DNA from 4 places in the Romboutsia sp. 1001713B170207_170306_H8 genome. Region 4 is predicted to be linked to each of the others. Evidence: riboswitches for the same ligand, from Rfam matches in the RefSeq annotation. Region 4 holds a riboswitch; each other region holds the start of a gene.
The links. A riboswitch is a leader RNA that binds a small molecule or an ion and turns the genes downstream of it on or off. The one in region 4 is predicted to bind cyclic di-GMP.
Positions count from the first base shown of each region.

Region 1: another riboswitch for cyclic di-GMP. It lies ahead of I2A66_RS00190 (response regulator transcription factor); the one in region 4 lies ahead of I2A66_RS05935 (NPCBM/NEW2 domain-containing protein).
Region 2: another riboswitch for cyclic di-GMP. It lies ahead of I2A66_RS02635 (NPCBM/NEW2 domain-containing protein); the one in region 4 lies ahead of I2A66_RS05935 (NPCBM/NEW2 domain-containing protein).
Region 3: another riboswitch for cyclic di-GMP. It lies ahead of I2A66_RS17125 (hypothetical protein); the one in region 4 lies ahead of I2A66_RS05935 (NPCBM/NEW2 domain-containing protein).

Region 1 covers NZ_JADNAX010000001.1:39,893-45,967, forward strand. The annotation lists gene I2A66_RS00185 (LCP family protein) at 1-829, shown strand, start outside; cyclic di-GMP riboswitch class II at 1,049-1,132, shown strand; gene I2A66_RS00190 (response regulator transcription factor) at 1,353-1,952, shown strand; RNA gene rnpB (RNase P RNA component class A) at 2,012-2,354, shown strand; gene galE (UDP-glucose 4-epimerase GalE) at 2,433-3,458, shown strand; gene I2A66_RS00205 (COG2426 family protein) at 3,528-3,965, shown strand; gene I2A66_RS00210 (C40 family peptidase) at 4,071-5,225, shown strand; gene I2A66_RS00215 (DUF3298 and DUF4163 domain-containing protein) at 5,343-6,011, shown strand; gene I2A66_RS00220 (amidase domain-containing protein) at 5,989-6,075, shown strand, end outside.
Region 2 covers NZ_JADNAX010000001.1:536,485-542,559, forward strand. The annotation lists gene I2A66_RS02620 (ribonuclease H family protein) at 1-223, shown strand, start outside; gene I2A66_RS17550 (hypothetical protein) at 430-669, shown strand; gene I2A66_RS17555 (cytochrome P450) at 638-931, shown strand; cyclic di-GMP riboswitch class I at 1,136-1,223, shown strand; gene I2A66_RS02635 (NPCBM/NEW2 domain-containing protein) at 1,428-6,075, shown strand, end outside.
Region 3 covers NZ_JADNAX010000002.1:138,437-144,511, forward strand. The annotation lists gene I2A66_RS05345 (calcium/sodium antiporter) at 1-336, shown strand, start outside; gene I2A66_RS05350 (YczE/YyaS/YitT family protein) at 445-1,128, shown strand; gene I2A66_RS05355 (helix-turn-helix domain-containing protein) at 1,193-1,777, opposite strand; gene I2A66_RS17120 (pectate lyase family protein) at 2,002-3,531, opposite strand; gene I2A66_RS17125 (hypothetical protein) at 3,574-4,182, opposite strand; cyclic di-GMP riboswitch class I at 4,388-4,473, opposite strand; gene I2A66_RS05365 (protein adenylyltransferase SelO) at 4,571-6,043, opposite strand.
Region 4 covers NZ_JADNAX010000002.1:276,751-282,825, reverse strand. The annotation lists gene hydE ([FeFe] hydrogenase H-cluster radical SAM maturase HydE) at 1-311, shown strand, start outside; gene hydG ([FeFe] hydrogenase H-cluster radical SAM maturase HydG) at 363-1,739, shown strand; gene hydF ([FeFe] hydrogenase H-cluster maturation GTPase HydF) at 1,758-2,945, shown strand; gene I2A66_RS05945 (hypothetical protein) at 3,071-3,775, shown strand; gene I2A66_RS05940 (DUF2871 domain-containing protein) at 4,303-4,701, opposite strand; cyclic di-GMP riboswitch class I at 4,837-4,921, shown strand; gene I2A66_RS05935 (NPCBM/NEW2 domain-containing protein) at 5,102-6,075, shown strand, end outside.

The DNA.
Region 1 (6,075 bases), on a different contig from region 4:
ATATTTTAAGTTAAATTCTATATATGACAAAGAAGAAGCTGGTAAAATAGAAGTTGCAGAAGTTAAAGAAGGAATAACAAATATACTTTTAGTAGGAGTAGATGGAGACAATATAGATAGAGGGAATAGATCAGATGCTATGATAATACTTACTATAGATAGTAATAATAATGATATAAGACTTACATCACTAGCAAGAGATACATATGTAAATATTCCAGGGCATAGTACAGAGAAATTAACTCATGCATATGCATATGATGGTCCTAGTTTATTAATTCAAACTATTAAGGAAAATTTTGGTATAAGTATAGATAAATACGCTGCTGTTAATTTTAATTCATTTATAAATATAATTAATGAGTTAGGTGGAGTACAAATAGATATAAGTGAAGCTGAAGTAAGTCAAATAGATGGCATAAATGAAGCTGGAACACAAGCACTTACAGGAGAACAAGCATTAGCTTATAGTAGAATAAGATATATAGATAGTGCTTATCAAAGAGATAATAGACAAAGAACAGTATTACAAGCACTTTATAATAAGTTAACGAATGTAAGTAACGATGAGCTATTAGATATAGCGAATACTTTATTTAGATATACTAAAACAAATATGACTCCAATGGAAATTATAAGTGTTGGTACTCAGGCTATTAAAATTAAAGATACTGATTTTGATCAGTTGGAGTTTCCGCTTGAAGGTCATAGAAATGATACTATGATTAATAATGAAAAAGGATGGGTAATTGAATGGGAAGAAGAGTACAATAAAAAAGCTCTAAATGACTTTATATTTAATTACATTACATATATAAAAGAATACTAAAAATTATGCAGGCTTATTTGAATAGGTCTGCTTTTTAATTGTCGAATTAAACTTGTAATAAAATGGAATTAGATATAGAATAATTATTTATTTTGTAGAAAAAATAAGAATTTTTTATAAAAAAGTATTTTTTTGAAAAACGAAAGTAAGATATTATACCAATTATTTATTGAAAATTATACTAAATATGTATAACATAAACATATAAGTAGTAAAAACTTTAATATTTGAAATGGTGATATATATCCTGTAATTTGGGCATCTCGGATATATGGAGTTAGTGATGCAACCGGCTATATTTGACAAAAACTAGTTTTTGTTAGTATAGCTTTTTTTATTATAAAAAATAATACTAAAGTATAACGGATATATAGTAACAAGTATATGAATTATAAAAAAGTGTAATCAATAACTAAACAAAAGATTTATAGTATATGGTAAATTTGAGTGATTTAATATGTAAAAAATAAGACATATAATTAATACATAGTGAATAAAAGGGACTTTACGGAGGGTGTAATATATGAAGGGGATAATAATTTCAGAATCGTTAGTTATAAGAAAAGGAGTAGCAGAGATACTATCAAGTGAAAGTTGTATAGATATATTAGATGAAGGATATATGTGTACTGATATAAATAAAGATGCATACGATTTAGTTATATTTGACTTAAATAGAAATACTAAACAGTATATAGATTGTATAAAAGATATAAAAGAAAATGGAAATTCAAAAATAATGGTATTAGATTTTTATGAAGATACAAGATTATTCGCAAAGTGTATGAAAATTGGTGTAGATAGCTACATATTAGCAAATATAGAAGGTGAAGGAATAAAATATGCAGTAAGATTATTATCAAAAGGAAAAAAATACTTTGATTCAGACCTCGTAGAAAATTATATGAGAAAAGATAACTTAGAAGAAATAAAAGAGCTTACAAAAAGAGAAAAAGAAATTTTAATATGTATATCAAAAGGTAAAACTAATCATGAGATTGCTAATGAGCTATGTATAACAGAACATACAGTTAAAAAGCATACAAGCAATATTTTTGAAAAATTAAACTTAAGAGATAGAACTCATGCAGCGCTTTATGTGCATGAAAAAGGAATAATATAAAAAATTTAACTTTTGACACGATAAAAAAAATATGATAATATAGTGAAAGTCAATTAAATTAAGTAAGCCAGATGATCGCGGGTAGCATTAGCTACGTGAGGAAAGTCGGAGCTCCATAGAGCAAGGGTGCTAGATAACGTCTAGTGGGAGTGATCCTAAGGAAAGTGCAACAGAAAATAACCGCCAACTAGTTTGGTAAGGATGAAAAGGTGAGGTAAGAGCTCACCGTTGGCTAGGTGACTAGCCAAGCCGTGTAAACCCCACCCGGAGCAAGTCCAAGTTAGGGTAAATAGGGTGCTGCTCGTACCCTCCGGTAGGTAGGACGCTTGAGCCTATTGGTGACAATAGGCCTAGAAAGATGATCATCAAATACAGAACTCCGCTTATAGACTTGCTCAATTTAATGACATACACTAGCATAAGCTGGTGTTTTTTTTTACATAAATTTAAGTAATTAAATTAAAAGGGGAATTGGGGAAAATGAATATATTAGTAACAGGTGGGGCTGGATACATAGGTAGTCATACTGTAGTAGAGCTATTAAACTATAATTATGATGTAGTAGTTGTAGATAATTTTAGTAATAGTAGTCCAATTGTATTAGATAGAATTAGGGAAATATCTAAAAAGGATTTTAAATTTTATGAGGTGGATTTAACTAATAAAGAAGATTTAGAAATTGTATTTAAAGAAAATGAAATAGATGCTATAATACATTTTGCAGCATTAAAAGCTGTTGGAGAATCTGTAAAAAAACCATTAGATTATTACTATAACAATATTTTAAGTACTCTGTATTTATTCGATTTAATGAGAAAATATAGTGTATGTAAATTTGTGTTTAGTTCATCAGCAACTGTATATGGCCAACCTAAAAAGTGTCCTATAGTAGAAGATTTTCCGTTATCAGTAACAAACCCATATGGAAGAAGTAAGCTAATTATAGAAGATATACTTAGAGATATGTGTTTTGCATATTCCTCATTAGATGTAGCTATTCTAAGATATTTTAACCCTATTGGAGCTCATAAAAGTGGTCTAATTGGAGAAGAACCAGATGGAATACCAAATAATATAATGCCATATATAACTAAGGTTGCTGTTGGTAAGCTACCTGTATTAAATATATTTGGAGATGATTATGATACTTTAGATGGAACAGGTATAAGAGATTATATACATGTACTAGACTTAGCAAGAGGACATGTTAAAGCATTAAAAAAACTCGAAGAAAACCCAGGTCTTGTAACTTATAATTTAGGAACGGGTCATGGATATAGTGTACTTCAACTTGTAAATGCATTTTCAAGAGCTAGTGGTAAAAAAATACCTTATACGATTACTGATAGAAGAGCTGGAGATGTAGCAGTATGCTATGCAGATCCAAGTAAAGCAGAAAAAGAACTTGGATGGAAAGCTAATTATGGTATAGATGAAATGTGCCAAGATTCATGGAGATGGCAAAGTAAAAATCCAGATGGATACAGAGAAACTGCAAAAGGTTAATAATGAATATACAAAGATATAACAATTATGATAAAATGTTATATCTTTATTTTTTGAAGGAGGACTAACTTGGGATACTTACATATAATGATTTTATCAATGATACCAGTAACTGAATTAAGAGGAGCAATACCACTTGGTATAGCAATGGATTTAAATCCTATAGGTGTATATTTAGCTAGTGTAGCTGGATCTACTATAGTATCAATACCACTGGTTTTATGTTTTAGAAATATAATGCACTACTTAAGAACAAAGAAAATATTTTTAGGACTAATAAAAAAAGTAGATAATAAAATAGAATCTGGTATGAAAAAGATGAAAAAAGCTTCAATATTAGGAATAATCCTATTTGTAGGTGTGCCTCTTCCGACAACTGGGACATGGACAGCATCAGCAATAGCATCAATATTAAAAATGAGAATGAAAGAAGCTTTAGCTGGAGTATTAATAGGAAATATGATGGCAGGAGTAATAGTTACAATGCTATCACTTCATATAATATAGCAATTTATGACAATAAAACCTTAATATTAAAAGTAAAATATGGAAAATATGGTATAAATATGATACTATATATACTGAATACTTTTAATAAGGGAGATATTTCAAATGAGTTTAAATAACCATACTTTATGTAAAGTAGTAGCTGGAAGTGCTGTTTTAGCAGCGGCTACTTTAGTAGGAGACATAACTATAGCAAATGCAGGCAACAATAGTGGTGTTGTTAATGTTTCTGTATTAAACGTAAGAAGTGGAGCAGGAACAAATAACAGCATAATAGCAAAAATATATAAAAACAATACAGTATCAATACTTGAAAGTAGCAATGGATGGTATAAGATAAAGCTATCAAATGGAACTGTAGGATGGTCAGCATCTGAATATATTACTATTTCAGGGGGAACATCAAGTTCAAGTAAATTAGGAACTGTAACTACATCAGTACTAAATGTAAGAAGTGGAATTGGAACACATTATTCAAAGATAGGTAAATTATCTAAAGGAACACAAGTTAACATTCATGATACTCAAGATGGATGGCATAAGGTTAACTTAGCTAACGGTAGTACAGGTTGGGTTCATGGAGACTATGTATCAGTTTCTGGAGAATCATCAACTCCATCTACAGGTGGAACACAAGAATCTATAAGTAATAAATATGGAACTGTAAATACTTCATCATTAAATGTAAGAAGTGGAGCAGGAACTAATTATTCAAGAATAGGTAGTGTAAAACTTGGACAACAATACAACATTGTAGGAAGTTTAAATGGATGGTATCAAATTGATTTAAAAAATGGTAGTACTGGATGGGTATCAGGCCAATACTTAAATGTAAGTGATGGAACTGTTAGCAATGAAAGTAATTCTAATAATTCAAGTACAACTATAAGCAGTGCAGCAGAAAGAGCTGTTGCTTTAGCAAGACAACAATTAGGTAAGCCATATGGATGGGGAGCAGAAGGTCCTAATTCATTTGACTGTTCAGGACTTACTTACTATGTGTATAAGCAACAAGGTATAACTTTACCAAGATCTTCAAAGTCTCAAGCTACATATGGTACAACTGTAAGCAAGAGTGAGCTTATGCCAGGAGACTTAGTATTCTTTAACACTAATGGAAGTGGAATAAGTCACGTTGGAATATACATAGGTGATGGAAATATGATAAATGCAACAAAACCAGGTGATGTTGTTAAAATATCTAATATAAATTCTAGTTATCATGCAAGTAGATTTGTAACTGCAAAGAGAGTTTATTAATTTGTAGAAAAAGACAATTTCTTAATTTAAAGAAATTGTCTTTTTTTTATATTTTACTTAACAAAAATTTTTTATAGACATATTAATTATTATATAAATAAAAAGAGGAGAATGCATATGTTTATAATTGAAGATAGGTTGTTAGATAAAAGTGAAGACCAAGTAAAATGCCTATTAAACTATCCAGTAATTAAATTAATAAATAATGAAAACGGTTTCGTAGAATATATAAACCGAAAAATTTATGAAGATGTGCTATGTTTTAAAGATGTAGTAGAGCAAATTCTAAAAGAAGAAGATATAAACAGTGTAGTAAACCTAATGACAGAATACACAATATCATTTAACAAAAATAATATAATAAGTATACCAATAGAATTTAGTCAATTTATAGAACTATACAACATAAATTATATAAACTCTTACAACTATGATTTTAATGAAGAAAAAGAAATTAAACTAAGGGACATCTTTGATGAATTAATAGATTATAAAACATTTATAGGAAACATGGTAAAAATTCAATTAGCTATGATGCTAGATAACAATGAAGAAATAGGCATAAATAATTATGACTTAATAAACATGATTTACAACATAGAAATATACGAAGATCAAGCATTTTATCTAGAAGAAGATGGATTAGTAATTTGCTTATCATCATATGAAATGGGAAGCAACATAAGAAAAATTTTAGAATTTAAAATAATGTATGAAGATGCAAAGTATTATTTTAGTGATTATTTTTTAAGGGGGGTTATTAGTGAAAGTACTACAACCTTATAATCGAGAGGCAGCAGCAGCTTATGCTAAAAAATGGGCTTTAGGAAGAAATAAAGAATATAAAGAT
Region 2 (6,075 bases), on a different contig from region 4:
ATTAAATGGAATAACATCTTGGATTTATGGATGGAAAAGAAATAATTGGATATCATCAAATAAAGAACCTGTTAAAAATAAAGAATTATGGATTGAACTAGATAATTTAAAAAATCAATTTAAAGATATAAAATTTATAAAGGTAAAAGGTCACTCCAGCTGCATAGTAAACAATAAAGCAGATGAACTATGTAATAAATACATGGATAAAATGCTAAAATAAATATAATTAATATTAAAGCTTTATTACGCTAAAGACTATATATAGATTTATTTTTTATAAATCTATATATAGTCTTTTTTATTTAAAAACTAACTATTAAAAATAGAAAATCATAGATAATAATTAAAGTAGTATATATTCACAAGAAAAAACCACTTTTAAATTAAATATATTTCTAATTTATATGAAAAGGAGAATATAAATTCATGACAGATAAGAAACAAGTTCCACATGATAAAAGTTTAGATAATACTATTGACCTATTGCAAGAAGGATACTTGTTTATTAAAAATAGGATTGAACAATATCATTCTGACATATTTGAGACTCATTTACTTGGTCAAAAAGTAATTTGTATTACAGGAGAAGAGGCAGCAAAACTTTTTTATAATCCAAAATTATTTTATAGAAAGAATGTTTGTATTACTAGATGTTTATGGTATTAATCATGATTCTAGGGTATGGAATGAACCTTATAAATTTTATCCTGAGCGTTTTAGAGATCGAAAGGAAAATTTATTTAACTTTATACCTCAATGTGGAAGTGACCCATCAAAAGGGCATAGATGTCCAGGTGAAGGAATTACTATTGAAATAATGAAAGCTAGTTTAGATTTTCTTGTTAATAGTATTGAGTATGACGTTTTAGATCAGGATTTAAGTTATAGTATAGAAAAATACCTACTTTACCTGGAGGTAAATTTATAATGAGTAACATAAGAAGAAAGATATAAAGTGACTAAAAAATATATATAACTTTAATTAAATTTAAAATATAACTAAAGTCTATCAAGTAGATAGACCTTTTTTAGTGTATATACATATTTATTTAAAATGAGATTAATATAATTAAAATATATAGATTATAAAAATAACATTGTGATTACTGTAAAAATATGGTAGAATAAATTAAAATTTCATAGGCAAATCTAGAGAAATCTAGAGACGCAAAGCTAAAGGGGCTAAGGTTAATTATTAACTATGCCAGCCAGTTGCCGAAGAATACAAATTCTTTGTTCGTATAAAAATCTTATGCTCACTTATGGTAAAAGATAATTTTATGATGTTTATTTTTGATGGCAACTATCCTTTTTGAGGGTAGTTTTTTTATTAAAAATAATAATAGAATTAAATTTTTAGGCTTGGTAGTACAACCCTTAGTTACAAGAAATATAAAACTAGAATAATAGTCGAGGGAAATATTATGAAGAAAAAAATATCAGCAATACTAGTAGCATCAATTGTAGTAAGCAATGCCTCTCCAGCATTAAATGTATATGCTAATGAAGTGGTAAAAGAAAAAGTTCAAGCAGTAGAAGAAAAAGTAGTAAGTGAAGCAAAAATATCGGCCTTTAATTTAAGTGAATACACTAATTTTGAGGGTTACAATTCAGAGTTTAAAATTCTAAGAGAAGAAATCAAATCAATATCTAACAATGGTGGTCAATATGGATCAAGTTCTATAGATAAAGCTATAGATGGAAATCTTTCAACTCACTGGGAAACAGGAAAGTCAAACAGCTCAACTTTCCAAAATGAAGTTGTTGTAGAATTTAATGAAATAGAATCAATTGATAGAATTGCTTATGCAACAAGACAAGATGGAGCGAAAGGGAAAGGATTCCCAACTCAATTTGAAATATATGCTTCAACAACAGGAGAAGATTCAGATTTTGAATTAGTTTCTACAGGAGCACATTCATCAACTGGCAATATGATGGAATTTAAGTTTGATACTATAACAGCTAAGAAAGTTAAGTTTGTATTCAAAGAAGCAAATCAAGGATGGGCAAGTGCATCAGAGTTTTATTTCTATAGAGAAGATAAATCAATTGATAAGTTAAACTCTATATTTACAAATGAAAATATGAATGAAATAAGTGAAGAATTTAATACATTAGATAAATTATCTGATTTTGAAAATAAAGTCAAAAATCATCCGCTTTATGAAGAATTTAAAACATATATAAATAATGCAAGATTAATACTAGAAGGAAATAATGTAGAATATAAAGATGCCGTAATAAACAAATTTAAATCGTTTAACGATGAAGCTTTATTAGAATACAATAAATTATTTAAAATAAATCCTTCTTCTATAAGTACTAATGGTAGCCATTATGGAAGTAGTAATATAGAAAAAGCAATTGATGGAGATATAAATACTTCTTGGCACTCAGGAAAACAAAACAGCTCAAGCTTTATAAATGAAGTTATTATAAGCTTAGATAAACTTGAAACTTTAGATAGGGTAGTATATACAAGTTTAAACAGCAGAGGATTTGCTAATTCATTTGATATATATACTTCAAAAACAACTGAGGGAGATACATTTGAAAAAGTAACTTCAGGAAGTAGTAGTATAACAAAAGATTCTTTAGAAATAAAGTTTAATCCAACTGAGGCAAGAAGAGTTAAATTTGTATATAAACAATGTTATGAAAACTGGGCATTAGCATCTGAATTTGCTTTATATAAAGAAGATAAACTTAAGGATAAAATGGGAAGACTTTTTACAGATAATAGTATGAGTAAAGTTAGTGAAGAATTTAATACAGTAGATAAAATAAATGCATTAGAGGAAGAAGCTAAGTCACATCCATTCTATGAAGATTATAAAGAAGATTTAAGCAATGCTAGATTACTTGTTGATAATAGCAATGTTCAATACACTGATGCAAAAGTATCTAAATTTTTAGATATAAATAGCAAATTACTTTCAGGTTATGATGAGGTTTACAAATTAGATATAACCAAAATAAAATCAATAACTGCTAATGGCGGTCATTATGCAAGTGAAGTAATATCAAAAGCTATTGATGGAGATTTTAATACTAAGTGGCATTCAGGAAAACAAAACACAGATACATTTACGAATGAAGTTGTAATGGAGTTAGATGAACTTACAACATTAAATAGAATAGTTTATACAGCCCCTAGAGGTTCAAATAGAGGATTTGCACAAGAGTTTGAAGTTTATGCTTCTAGAACTACTAAAGGAGATAATTTTGAAAAAGTGTCTGCAGGATCATCTAGTGTTACTCAAGATTCAGTAGAAATAAGATTTAATCCAACTGAGTTTAAAAGAGTTAAATTTGTATTAAAAAAAGGATATGAAAATTGGGCTTGTGCAGCAGAAATTAGTTTATACAAGCAAGATGAAATATCAGAAAAAATGGAAAAATTATTTACAAATGGTTTATATAATCAGCTAAGTGAAGAGTTTAATTCAGTTGAAGCTATAAACAAATTAGAAGAAGAGTTATCAACGCATCCACTAAAAGAATTATATTCAAATGATATAGAATTAGCTAAAGATTTAGTAAATAATCCAGATAAATTTGAAAATGTGACTATTATAACAGCAGAACAAAGAGGAAAATATACTCAAGAAATTGGCATAAGAAGTATTAATGGTGCCGCATACTCTTCATTCCAATCAACAGGACTATATGTAACACAAGGTGAAGAAATTACAGTTTATGTTGAAGCTGATGAAAATGGAGTAATGCCTAGAATATGCTTTGGTCAATCTGGTAAAGGTCAAGGAGACTGGAGAAGATGGGCAAATCTACAACCAGGTAAAAATGTAATAAAAGCACCATCTGGAATAAATCCTAGTGCAGTATATATAGTAAACGATGCATTACCAAAAGACCAAGCTTTTGCTCCAAAGTTAAGAATTGAAGGTGGAAATAAGTTCCCTACATACATTCATGGAAAAACAGATGCAAATGAATTTGCAAATGAAGTAAAAGAATACGCACAAAAGGTTGAATATAATGATAATGCATTTACAAATGGAAACCCAGAAGGTAAAGTATTTAATATAGTAGAGTTAGTATCTGAAAACTGTATAATAACAACTAGTGCAGCAGGTGCTGTAGAAGCTCTAAAAACAATGGAAAAAACTAATTTAACAGTAGAAGATACTATGAATGAATGGGAAGAAATGTATGATATGTTCCAAACATTCCAAGGCTTTGAAAAAGATGCAAAAGAAGAAAAAGATAGTTACTTCCCTAATAAATTTATAGCTAGGGTATTCCAAAATGTACCATTAGGATTTGCAGACCATGGATACACTGGTTATCTAGGTTCAAGTAATATAGAAAGAAACGGTGGATTCTTTAAGCAAATAGTATTACCTATAACTCATAGAGATAATGACAACTGGTGTTATACTCATGAGTTTGGACATATATTCAATACAAAATATGTTGTCGATGGAGAAGTAACTAATAACCTTTATGCACAAGAATTTAGAAGGATTAAAGGTTTAGGTGGAGATAGAGATAACTGGAATGAAATTATGAAGAGATTTAATGGACAAGAGTTTGCTATGCATTATTTTGAAAGACTAGCTGTATTATCTCAAATAAATATAGCTTATGGATATGATGCTTATGCAAAAATGTCTACATATGTAAGACATAATACTTCACAAATATCTTCGGTAAAAGGTTCAGACCAACAAAGATTAGCTGTGGCATATTCATTAGCATTAAATGTAAATTTACTTGATTTCTTTGAGGGTTGGAATTATATAACAGTTACAGATCAAATGAGAGAAGTTGTAGCCAATTTACCAAAACTTGATAAAAAGATAGAGTATTTACATGGCGGTGCTTATGACTATAAAGGAAATGGATTCGATGAAAATTTAAAAATAGAAGTAAGTTCTAAATTAAATGAAGAAAATGCAACTAATACTTTATCATTTACTATAGATAGTGAAAATAGTGATGATTTACTAGGATATGAAATTTTAAAAGACAATGAAGTTATAGGATTTACAAGAGGTAATAACTTTGTAGTTAAAAGTGTTGATGTAAATGAAAATACAATATATGAAGTAGTTGCATATGCAAAAGATTTATCAACAGCAAAAGGTGTAAGTGTAAAAGCATTTTCACCAATATTAAGTGTACAACAAGATAATATGATGGTTAGCTTAAATAGCCAATTTAATGCAGAAGATTTTGCAAAGGCATTAAATTATAAGGGTGAGGATATAAGCTCTAATATAATAATAGAAAGTAATGTTAATACAAGTAAAAAAGGTAATTATCAAGTTAAGTATACTTTAGTAGATAATGAAGTAGAACTTTCTAAAACTGTTGATATAGAAGTAGTAAGCTCATTTGATTATTTATCTGATAGTGATTGGGAAAGTGTAGAAACTCAGCATGGAACACCAAGAAGAAATAGCAATCTAAAAGGTAGAGTAAATGGAGAAATAAAAGCATTTGATAAAGGGATAGGAATACATGCAAATGGTAAGGTTGTTTATAATTTAGAAGGAAAAAATTATGATACATTTGAAGCACTTGTAGGTGTTGACGGAACAATAGCAGCACAAGATAATTCAAGTATAACATTTAAAGTTGTAGCAGATGAACAAACAGTAGCAACTACAAGAGTCTTAAAGTATAGTGATAATATGGTTTATATAAGTGTACCAGTAAGTGGTATTAGTAAATTAGAAATACAAGTTAATAATGGTGGAAATGGAAATACATCAGACTATGGTGTAATAATTAATCCAAAATTAAGTAATAACAATATGAAACCAAGTATAGATATATCTAAGACTTCTGATATTGTAAAATTAGGACAAGAGTATGATTTAACAGAAGGTGTAACTGCTAGTGATATTGAAGATGGAGAGTTAACAAAAGCTATAAATATTAATTCTAATGGCTTTACAACTAATAAAACTGGAAGATACATTATTGAATATACAGTAACGGATAGTGATAATAATACTACGACTGTTAGTAAAAACATAGTAGTGTATAGTGATGTAGTTTATGCTAGTAATACAGATTGGCAATCTGCAACAACTGATT
Region 3 (6,075 bases), 140 kb from region 4:
AGTGCTAACTTAGTTGGGTTAACAATTGTTGCTGTTGGTACATCTTTACCTGAATTTGTTACATCTATTGTTGCTATAAAAAAGGGTGAAACTGAAATAGCTATTGGGAATGTTATTGGATCTAACTTATTTAATATACTATTAGTTTTAGGATTAGCCACTACAATTTATCCTATAACTATAAGCATGTTCGCTTTAATAGATATAGCATTTATGGTTGCTATAACAGTTCTTTTATATTTATTTATGAAGAAAGATTCTTCTCTTGTAAAAAAGCATGGCTTAATATTAGTTATTATATATGTTGCATATATGATTTATACTATTCTAAGATAGTAAAATGACTGCAAATAATTCAAATTATTTGCAGTCATTTTTTATAAATATTATGATAGTTATGGTATCCTATATAAGGATATTATTATTGAGGGGAGTATAAGTAAATTGAAATCAGTTATATTCAGATTTTTTAAAATGATAGTAGGATTCTGTTTTTGTGCCTTAGGTATTGTAATGATGATAAATGCTAACTTAGGTTTGTCACCTTGGGATGTATTACACGAAGGTATATATAATCTAACAGGTATAACTATGGGAAAAGCAAGTATTATAATTGGAGTTATAGTCGTTATTATTGATATAGTGCTTGGTGAGAATTTAGGTTGGGGTACTATTATTAATATGATTTTAGTTGGAGTTCTCATGGATATTCTAATGTTAAATAATCTAGTTCCTATAGCTAATAACTTTATTCCTGGGCTTATTATGATGTTAGTCGGAATGTTTTTTATGGGAATTGGATGTGTACTTTATTTAGGTTCTGGATTTGGAAGTGGTCCTAGAGATGGTATGATGGTTGCAATTCAAAAAAGAACAGGTAAATCGCTAACACTTATAAGAGGACTAATGGAAATTATAGCACTTAGTGTAGGTTATTTTTTAGGTGGTACTGTTGGAATAGGAACTGTTATTAGTGCACTTGGATTAGGTTATTTTATTCAGCTTACATTTAAATTATGTAAATTTGATGGTACTAAAGTTCAGCATAGGTATATTGTTGATGACATTAATTATATAAGAAATCTTTTAAATAAAGAAAATGAGAGTAAGCAATTATTTATTAAATAAATTATATAAAAAGTGTAGATAGTCTATATAAACAAACTTATCTACACTTTTTACATTTAACAGATTATACTATCTGATAAAATAATCCATGATTTGTACAATAATAGAATAATCTTCCGTGTCCTCGCTTACGCAATCTAAGTTGAAGATCCCATTCAGGATATTGCTTTGCAATAAGTACACTATCTCCTTTTAAATATGCTAAGAAAGATATATAATGTTCTTTGTCCATGAAGTGATTAGACGTTATATATAACTCATCTTCCACAGGCTCTATATTTAAAACGTGTTTTTCATCTGATTTCTTTGCTTCTAATGCTTCTAATTTTTTCCCACAACATGATATTTCTGCATTGCCCGTAGCTGTCATTAAATTATTACATTGTGGACATACATAAAATTTTAATTTATTCATATTTCCTCCTACTAAGTTGTTTAAATTTATCTCTCCTTCTAATATTCTATCAACACTTACACAAAAGATTTCTGCTAACTCTGAAAGTAATGATATATCTGGACATCCTAATCCTCTTTCCCATTTACTTATTGTTTTATCACTAATATTCATTAAATCAGCTACTTGTTTTTGTGTCATGTTCTTTTCTTTTCTTAGATTATATATTAATTTACCTATTTTTTTACAGTCCATTAACATCACTCCTTAGATATAATTTAAACTATTTAGTAAAATCATTCAATAAACTCTCCGTAGAGTTTTCTCTTAATCTATAGGTTCTGCTCTAATATAGTAATAGTCTTAAACATATGATTTTTCATTATAATAATATATTATTTTCTTATATTCCCTTTATAAATCTATCGAGTTATAATATTTTTCCCTGTTTATAACCTCTTGATTATCATTATTAATTTCTATATATACAGGACCTGTTGAGAATTCAATCTTTCATTAGCTTTAAATGTTTTATTTATTTCTAAACCTATGTAATATAAATTACCTGTATCACCTTTAGTTATTATATGCTCTCCTACTTCTAATTCCATTTCTATAACTCCGTTATTTGCAGTATATTCTTGTCCATCAATCACCACGTCTTTATTAAATGTTGAATTTAATACCAATATAAGTTTTGAATTATTTTCAGTTATAAATTTAATACTTGTTGAAGACTCCATTTTTAAGCATTTAGTAAGTTTTAAATCATTATATTTTACTGTTACTTTCGTACTTGAAAGATTTCCTGATATATCAAAGAAGTTACTACTTTTATTATCCGTTGTAAAGTTATGCTTAACTATTATTGATTCATCAGGAGTCGATGGTGTTTGATCTACTTCTGGTTTTTCCGGTTCTTCTGGTGTAACTGGTGGAATTTCTTCAGGTTGTTGTGGTTCATCTGGTATTACTGGCTCTAATGTTTCTATTGATCCACCACCAATAGAAATTAATTGACTTTTGTATCCTTTGATTGCATTCATTAACTCTATATTTACGCTAGAACTAATATCATCAGCACTTGTAAATTTCCACTCAAAATCTCCACCATTTACTCTTCCTGAATAGTTTGTAACAATACCTCTTACATCTTCTATATTATCTGGAGTATACTCATACATTTTAGAACTTGTATCAAAGTTATTATATGTATTTGCTCCACTTAAAGTCTTATATGTACTTGGAACTATTTCATTTCTCGAAATTGCTAAATAAGCATCAAACTGTGTTGAATTTTGACTTGCATATACAATTCTTGATTCACCTGATATCTTGTTGTTATATGCTTTGATCATACCACCAGATTCACCTGAGAAGTTTCCTTTACCATTTCCATATATATCACTGCCTTGTAATGAAATAAGCATTGGATATTTAGTATTTCTAAAATCACTAGCTTCTACGAAAGCTGAACTGCCTTTAGTTACCCCAACTCCATATTTTGAATTTCCATCAAAATAATTATTATAAATATGCACTGTACCGACTCTTATTCTAGGATGCCTTGAGTCTGAATGATCAAACCAATTATGATGATACGTTACAAAAAACTCTTCAGTATCACTCATTCCACAAAGTGAAGCTTTACCCGAATCATAAAAATGGTTGTATGAAATTGTTACATAGGTTGATTTTCCCTTAACATCAGCTGAACCATCTCCTTTTGCCTGGTCTACATCACTTCCTGCACTTCCATAGAATATATCATTATTATGAATCCATATATTCTCATTACCTGTATCCAGTGAAATTGCATCATCTGGGAATAACATTATACCAACATTTCTTAATTCTACATTATGAGAATCTCTAATTAAAAATCCCCATTTATATACTGTAGTATCCTCTCCTACACCTTCAAAAGTAACATTATATATTCCCTTTAATTGTAAATATCCACTTGAATTAAGTCCTATAATATCTGATCCTTTTATTTCTCCAATCATACGTATTATTAAAGGTGTTTTATCATAACCTTTTGGACGTTTTTATAGTATATCTACTATACCTGTACATTTAGTTTTACTACCTTTGCTATTAGTAATAACATCTAACGTTACTGTATTAACATTTTCTGATGTTATATATATTATTTTTGAATCATTCTTAACTGTTCCATTATCATTATATCCTCCTGAGCTAGTCTTCATAGGAGATTCTTTAGAGAACCCAAAACCTTCTCTTGTATGATTTTTAACTTCTATATCTGTTATTATTCCTTGTAAAGATACCTCTTCTTTATTATCTATTGTAGGAATTACTTTTATAATGTATTCGCCTTCTGAAAGCCCCAGTATATCTGCTCTAAAATATGATGAGTATTGCCTTATTAGTTCATCGTCTATTTTTTTATATTTATAATATGATTCAGAGGCTAGCTTATAATAAACATTATACCCTTTAGCCTCTTTTATCGGCTTCCATTCAACACTTATACTTTCTAACCATCCTTTACTTTCTAATATAGAAACTTTGCTTAATTGAGTTATATGGCCTGTATTATTCTCTATTGCACTTGCAATAATAGCTACATTAGTAGATATTATTGACGCTATAGTCATAGATGCTATAGCTTTTGATAAAATTTTCATCTTCAAATTTAAATCTCCCTTTTATAAATTTATTGTAGCTAAGGGTATTCCGGTAAAATCTTAATTCTTTAGTTTTATTTTGCAATAAAAAAACTATCCTAACTTAAGAAAGAGGATAGTTTCCATATAAATCATTACAACCTAATCTATATTTAATTAAATATATTAAATAAATATAATCTTATTTTATAAGAACAAAGAATAAATATTCTTCGGCAACTGGCTGGCATAGTAATAATTACCTTAGCCCCTTTAGCTTTGCGTCTTTGGATTTCTCCAAATTTGCCATTATTTTATTGTAAAAACAATTTATCATATATTTATATCTATTTCAATAGAATATCTTTATAAGAATAACAATACTAGAAAATTTTTTCTAGTATTGTTATTTTTATTATGTTCCGCAATAAGTTCTATAAGGACAATTTGATGGCTTAGGTAATTTAGAATACTCTTCTTGTTTTTTTGAATGTTCATATGGTTTAGATAGAACCTCAAGAAGTCTTTTCATAACATTAAGATTACCTTTATTAGCAGCATCAAGAGCTTCTTCAACTCTATGATTTCTTGGAATTACAGCTGGATTTGAATTCATCATTAGTCCTTTAACCATTTCTTTTGACTTTCCTTGTCTTTGTAATCTTTCCTGCCATAATTTATACCAATATTTAAATTCCTGACTATTATACATTGAACTTTCTTTATTATTATCAAATGTTAATGAGATAAATGTATTAGTATAATCTTCATTATACTTCTCCATCATATTAAGCAAATCTTTAATAATAGATTTATCTTCAACCTCTTCATCAAATAATCCAAGCTTAGACCTCATTATAGATATCCAATTTGAATAATATATCTCAGAAAAGTTAGAAATAGCATTTTGAGCTATTTGTATAGCTTTATTCCTATCTTCATTTAGCAAAGGTAATAATGATTCTGCAAATCTACATAAGTTCCACTCTGTCATAATAGGTTGATTTTTATATGAATATCTTCCATTTCTATCTATAGAACTAAATACAGTATTAGGATTGTATTCATCCATAAATGCACATGGCCCATAGTCAATTGTTTCTCCACTTATAGTCATATTATCCGTATTCATAACTCCATGTATAAAACCTACACATTGCCACTTAGAAACAAGACTTGCTTGAGATTTTATAACCTCATTAAGTAGATTAATATATTTATTACTATCATCTTTGATATGAGGAAAATGTCTTTTTAAACAGTAATCAGCTAAATCTTTAAGTTGTTGGTGTGACCCAAAGCTCGATACATATTGAAATGTACCAAATCTAATATGACTTGAAGCAACTCTAGTTAATATTGCACCTTTTTTTATATCTTCTCTAATTACTGGATCACCAGTTTTAACTACAGCTAAGCTACGCGTAGTAGGAATTCCGAGTCCATACATTGCTTCGCTTATTATATATTCTCTAAGCATTGGACCAAGTGCCGCTCTTCCATCTCCTCCACGAGAGTATGGAGTTTTTCCTGAACCTTTAAGTTGAATATCATATCTTTCACCTAACGGTGTTATTTGCTCTCCTATTAATAAAGCTCTTCCATCACCTAGTATTGTAAAGTGCCCAAACTGGTGACCTCCATATGCTTGAGCAATATATTCTCCACCTTCTATTTTCTTATTTCCTGAGAATATTAAAGTTCCTTCATAACTTTTTAAGGAATCAATATTAAAACCTAAATTTTTTGCCAATTGCTCATTTAATATAATTAACTTTGGTGATGATACTGGATCTATATTAATTTTACTATAAAAAAAATCAGATAAATTTATATACGTATTATCAAAATTCCATCCCATGTTATTTGCATTTTTTATATAAGTCATTTTTCCTCCTTTATTTTAATTTAGATTTATTA
Region 4 (6,075 bases):
CAGGTACTACAGAAAAGACTGTAATATTACTTGCAATAACAAGATTATTACTACCAAAGGTGCTTTTACCTGCAACTACAGCACTTGCAAGTATTGATAGTAATGGAAGAAATGAAGGTTTAAGAGCTGGAGCAAATGTTATAATGCCAAATTTATCCCCAATGAGCGTTAGAAAAAAGTATTCTTTATATAATAACAAAGCATTTATATTAGATGAAGATGCGGAGTATAGAAATAGTATAGAAGAAAAACTAAAGGAAGCGGGATTTGAACTTGTTGTTTCAAGAGGGGATAATCCAGATTTTGTATAGTTTTGTAGCTTTGATAAATGAAGTTAATTTTAATATAAAAGGAGAAGAGTAATGTTCATAGATAATAATTTTATATACAAAATATTAGAAGAAACAAAAAGTCCAAGTAATAAAGAAATTAAAGAAGTTTTAGAAAAAGCTAAAAAAAGACATGGATTATCATATAAAGATATAGCTATATTACTTCAAGCTGAAGATGAAAATGATTTAAAGGAAATATATAAATTAGCTGGAGAAATAAAAAGAGATATATATGGAAAAAGAATAGTGGTATTTGCGCCACTTTATGTGAGCGATTATTGCGTAAATAACTGTGTATACTGTGGTTATAGAAGAGATAATAAGTTTACAAGAAGAAAGTTAACTATGGAAGAAGTTGCAGAAGAAGTTAGAATTCTAGAGCAAATGGGGCATAAAAGATTAGCATTAGAACTTGGTGAAGATCCAGTAAATACACCTATAGATTATGCTTTAGAATGTTTAGATACAATATATAAAACTCAAAATGCAAATGGAGAAATAAGAAGAGTTAATGTAAATATAGCGGCTACTACTATTGAAAACTATAAAAAACTGAATGAAAAAGGAATTGGTACATATATACTATTCCAAGAAACATATCATGAAGATTCTTATAATAAGATGCATCCCAAATCTCTAAAAGGAAATTATGAATATCATTTAACTGCCTTTGATAGAGCTATGGAAGCTGGAATAGATGATGTTGGAGCGGGTGTACTGTTTGGACTAGCTGATCCTAGATTTGAAGTATTAGGACTTATGATGCACAATGCTCACTTAGAAGAAAAGTATGGAGTAGGATTCCATACTATATCAGTGCCAAGACTACAACCTGCTAAGGGAGTTACACTTGAAAACTACCCATATTTATTGGATGATAAAATGTTTAAAAAAGTAGTAGCAATACTAAGAATTGCAGTTCCGTTTACAGGTCTTATACTTTCAACAAGAGAAACACCAGAGATGAGAAGAGAATTACTTAAGTATGGAGTAAGTCAAATATCTGCAGGATCATCTACAGGTGTTGGTGGATATAAGCAAAGAGAAAATGGAGAAGAAGTAAAACAATTTAAAACTAACGATGAAAGAAGTCCAATAGAAATATTAAAGGAATTATTAGATGATGGATATATACCAAGTTACTGTACCGCATGTTATAGAAAAGGAAGGACTGGAGATAGATTTATGTCTCTTGCGAAATCAGGGAATATAAAATATGTTTGTGAGCCTAATGCAATCATGACCCTTCTTGAGTTTACTTTAGACTATGGAGATAAAGAACTATATGATAAAGCTCAAAAACTTATAGATACTGAGGTAGAAAATATACAAAGAGAAGATATCAAGAATTTGACTAAAGTAAGTTTAGAAAAAATGAAAAATGGTGAAAGAGACTTCTATTTATAGGAGTTATAGGAGGTAAGTATGAATATTACTCCAAATTCAAATAGAAAACATATTGGAATATATGGAAATACAAATAGTGGAAAATCATCTCTTATGAATAATATTTTAGGACAAGATATATCTCTTGTATCCAGTGTAGAGGGAACTACTACTGATCCTGTACAAAAGGCTATGGAACTTATACCATATGGTCCTGTTTTATTTATTGATACAGCAGGTCTTGAAGATAAAACTGAACTTGGAGCTATAAGAGTTAAAAAAAGTTATGAGTTTTTAAAAAGACTAGATTTTGCTTTATATATATTTGATGCAGCAAATCCTGACCTAGATACTTATAAAACTTGGAAAAGAGAAGCAGCTAGATACAATGTAGATCATTCTATAGTTATAAATAAAATAGATACTATAAGCAAAGAAGAAATAGATAACTTAGTTAAAAACTTTAATGAATATATTCTTGTTTCAGCTAAGGATAAATGTGGAATTGATAATCTAAAAAGTAAAATAATAAAGCACTTACAAGATGGAGAAGAAGAAAAAACTATTGTTGGTGACTTATTAGAATATGGTTCGAAGGTAGTTCTAGTAGTTCCAATCGATAGTGAAGCACCAAAGGGAAGGATAATTCTCCCACAGGTACAAGTTATAAGGGATTGTTTAGACCATGGTATAAAGACTTATATTGTAAGAGATACTGAACTTGAAGAAGCATTAAGTGAATTAAAAGATATAGATTTAGTTATAACTGATTCTCAAGTATTTAAGGAAGTTGATAGTATAATACCTAAAAATATAAAGCTTACAAGTTTTTCAATATTATTTGCTAGACAAAAGGGTGATTTTAATGAGTTTTTAGAAGGAACAAAGAAACTTGATACTTTAAAACCAAATGATAAGATATTAATCTGTGAAAGTTGCACACACAATGTGTCACATGAAGATATAGGTAGAGTAAAGATACCTAATATGTTAAGAAAGATAGTAGGTGGAGACTTAAATATTGATTATACGATTGGATATGATTTTAAAGAAGACATTGAAGATTATGATTTAGTAATTCATTGTGGTGCATGTATGGTAAATAGAAAAAGTGTACTAAATAAAATAAGTAAATGCAAAGAACGAAATGTGCCTATAACTAATTACGGAATGGTAATAGCATATTTTACAGGAATATTAGATAGATCGGTGGAGATATTTAAATAATTTAAAATTATTAAAATATAAAGTCTTAACTAAAAGGAGCTACTTAAAAATAGAGAGTAGCTTCTTTTTTTTAGAGGATAATAATAAGTATTATAGAAACTAATATATAATTAGGGGTGGGGATATTGATATATAAGTCGGGAAAGAATGGATATTACAAATCTTATGAGTATGCAAAGACTATATTAAGTAAAATGAAAAAGATAACAGCTTTTAAGGCTTTTAGTAATGAAGAACATGACTATTATGATGTAATAGATAATAATAAAAATTATTATAATTTGATTTTGTTTGATGAGGCTTCTAATGAATATTGGTTTGATAATAATTGTGGGTGTAAAGGAATGGGAAGTGTTTATAGTGAGAAGATTCTAAGATTAGTAGGAATTAGAGAAAATTATAACTTAGATTCAGAAAAAGAAATATATAAATTTAACTTATGTCCCAATAACCAGTTAAACCTTTTAGTTGTTGAGATTGATTTACTAAATAGGATTAATAAGTACTTTATAAATTCTTTAATAAGCATAGATTTTGAAACTGCTTATATAAGATATAAGGCTTTAGATAATTTACAAAAATTTGGTACTATAAGGTCTATTGATAATGCTGTAGGCGAAGATTTATATGTAAAGTATTTCAATAATTATAATTGTATGGAAAATGTTTGCGAAAATGACGGTATTAATAATATATTATTTTTAGACAGATATTTAAATAAAGATGTTAAGTCAAATATAGGAAGTAATATAAAAAAATTATTAGAATTAGAAAGAAAAATATATATAAAAGAAATTAAAAAAACAGAATATGAGATATATAGTTATTAATTTTAATTACATATTTAATTGTGGATGTTATTATCGTAATTAGTTCCTACTATTGATATAAAAGTTATACTTACAACTGAGACTTTAAAATTATCTATGAAAGGTTGCATAGGAAACTAATGAAATGTGGATAAATATGAGTGAAAATAAAAAAGATATGAATCAGAAGAAAATATAAATAAGATGAATAAAACAAGTAAAAATATATTTTTATATAAAAATATGATTTTAATATATACAATGTGAAATTAATATGTTAAATTGTATAAGTATTCAGCGAGAAATGACAAAGTTCGATTAAATTCAATAGGAAATGACTTAATAAAACGACATTTAAGATTTGACATATAAATTTAAACCTCCAAAAAAGACTGTATCGGTACAGTCTTTTTTTATTTGTAAACAATTATCTATCTAATAAATGGTGATTATTTAAATTAGTAAGTTGTAAAAATAATTTTAATTACTAGTAATTGAGATGAGGATGCATAACTTTATTTTCATATTAAATTTTAAATGCTTATACATTAATGTTTAAGAGCCTTATTAACTATTACAGAAAACCAACATAAAGATACACCTAAAATAGTATGACCAAGTCCTGAAATATGATTAAACATAGCAAAATCACTATTGTTAACTTGTAATATACCTCGAAATACTAATGTAGCAATAAAATAAATAAAACCGATATTATATGTTATAAGCCATGATTTAAAACTTTTTATACTTGATATATTAAAGTTTTTTTCTAATAACAATACAATTATAAAGAATATAAATCCAAGCATTAAAACATGAGTATGTGTCGTGCTTAGGGTAGTTATTCCGGTGAAGTTATTTATTTTTGTATATTCTCTATAAAATACTCCTAAAGCTAATCCTAATATTAAATAAAATGTTGATATTTTAAAATATTTTTGCATGTCATACCTCCAAATATTGAATAATAATATTTATACCTAAAAAATTTTAACTTAAACTAATCATATATTTATAGATATAAAAAATAAAAAAGGAAAGAATTGACATAAAATGTCTGATATGATAAAATTCTTTTTAAATTTAATAGGCAAACTTATGGAAACGTAGGGACGCAAAGCTATAGGGACTAAGGTTTTTAAACTATGTCAGCCAGTTGCCAAAGAGTACATTATACTTTTTGTTTTAAGATTTAATAGTTAATATTACAGCATGTGTTTGCATGAAAAATATTAAATTATAATAAGTCTGTATTAAGTTGCTCTTTTTGAGCAACTTTTTTTATTACAATTTAAAATATGTAAATTTAATGTACTTCTGAGGGCGATTAATCAGGAGGGAGAAATGAAAAAGAAATTAGCATCAATATTAGCTATATCTATAATAGCTACAAATACTACGCCTACAATTAATGTTTTTGCAGATGAGATTGTAAGAAACAAGGCAACAAGTATAGAAAAAGAAGTAAACAAAAATATGACGGTGGAGACTTTCAAAATAAAGAATTATGAAAACTTCGCTAGATATAATGATTCTTACAAGGTAAATATAAAATCTATAACGAACAATGGGGGTAAGTACAATCAAAGTATTATAACTAATGCTATAGATGGTAAACTAGAAACTCACTGGGAAACAGGAAGAGAAAATAAAGCTGACTTTAAAAATGAGGTAGAATTTGAATTTGAAAACATTGAAAAAATAAACCGATTAGCTTATGCTACTAGACAAGATGGAGCAAGACCTAAGGGATATCCGAAGGTTGCACAAATATTAGTTACAGATTCTGATGAATCAGAATATACGTTAGTAGGTGAAGTTGCAAGTAATAGGGTAACCGGAGACATGGTTGAATTTAAATTTGATACAGTAGAAGCTAAGAAAGTTAAATTTATATTCTCTGATGCTCATGATGGTTGGGCAAGTGCTTCTGAGTTTTGGTTTTATAAAGAAGATAAAATTTTAGATAAAATGGAAAACATTTTTACAAATGACGATATGAATGAAGTTAATCCAGAGTTTACTAATTTAGAATCTCTTAAATCTTTAGAGAAAGAAGCTAAAAATCATCCATTCTATACAAACTTCAAGGAAGATATATATAATGCTATAACCATATTAGAAGGTGAAAAATTAGAAAGTACTTTAGCTAAAGTATCTAAATTAACTGCATATGGTACAGAATATCAAGATGATTATAATGAAAAATTTATGATACCAACAAGTAAAATAACAAAAGTAGAAGCTAATGGGGGAATATATCCAGGAACTAAATATGAATATATGTTTGATGGAGATCCTAATACACATTGGGAAAC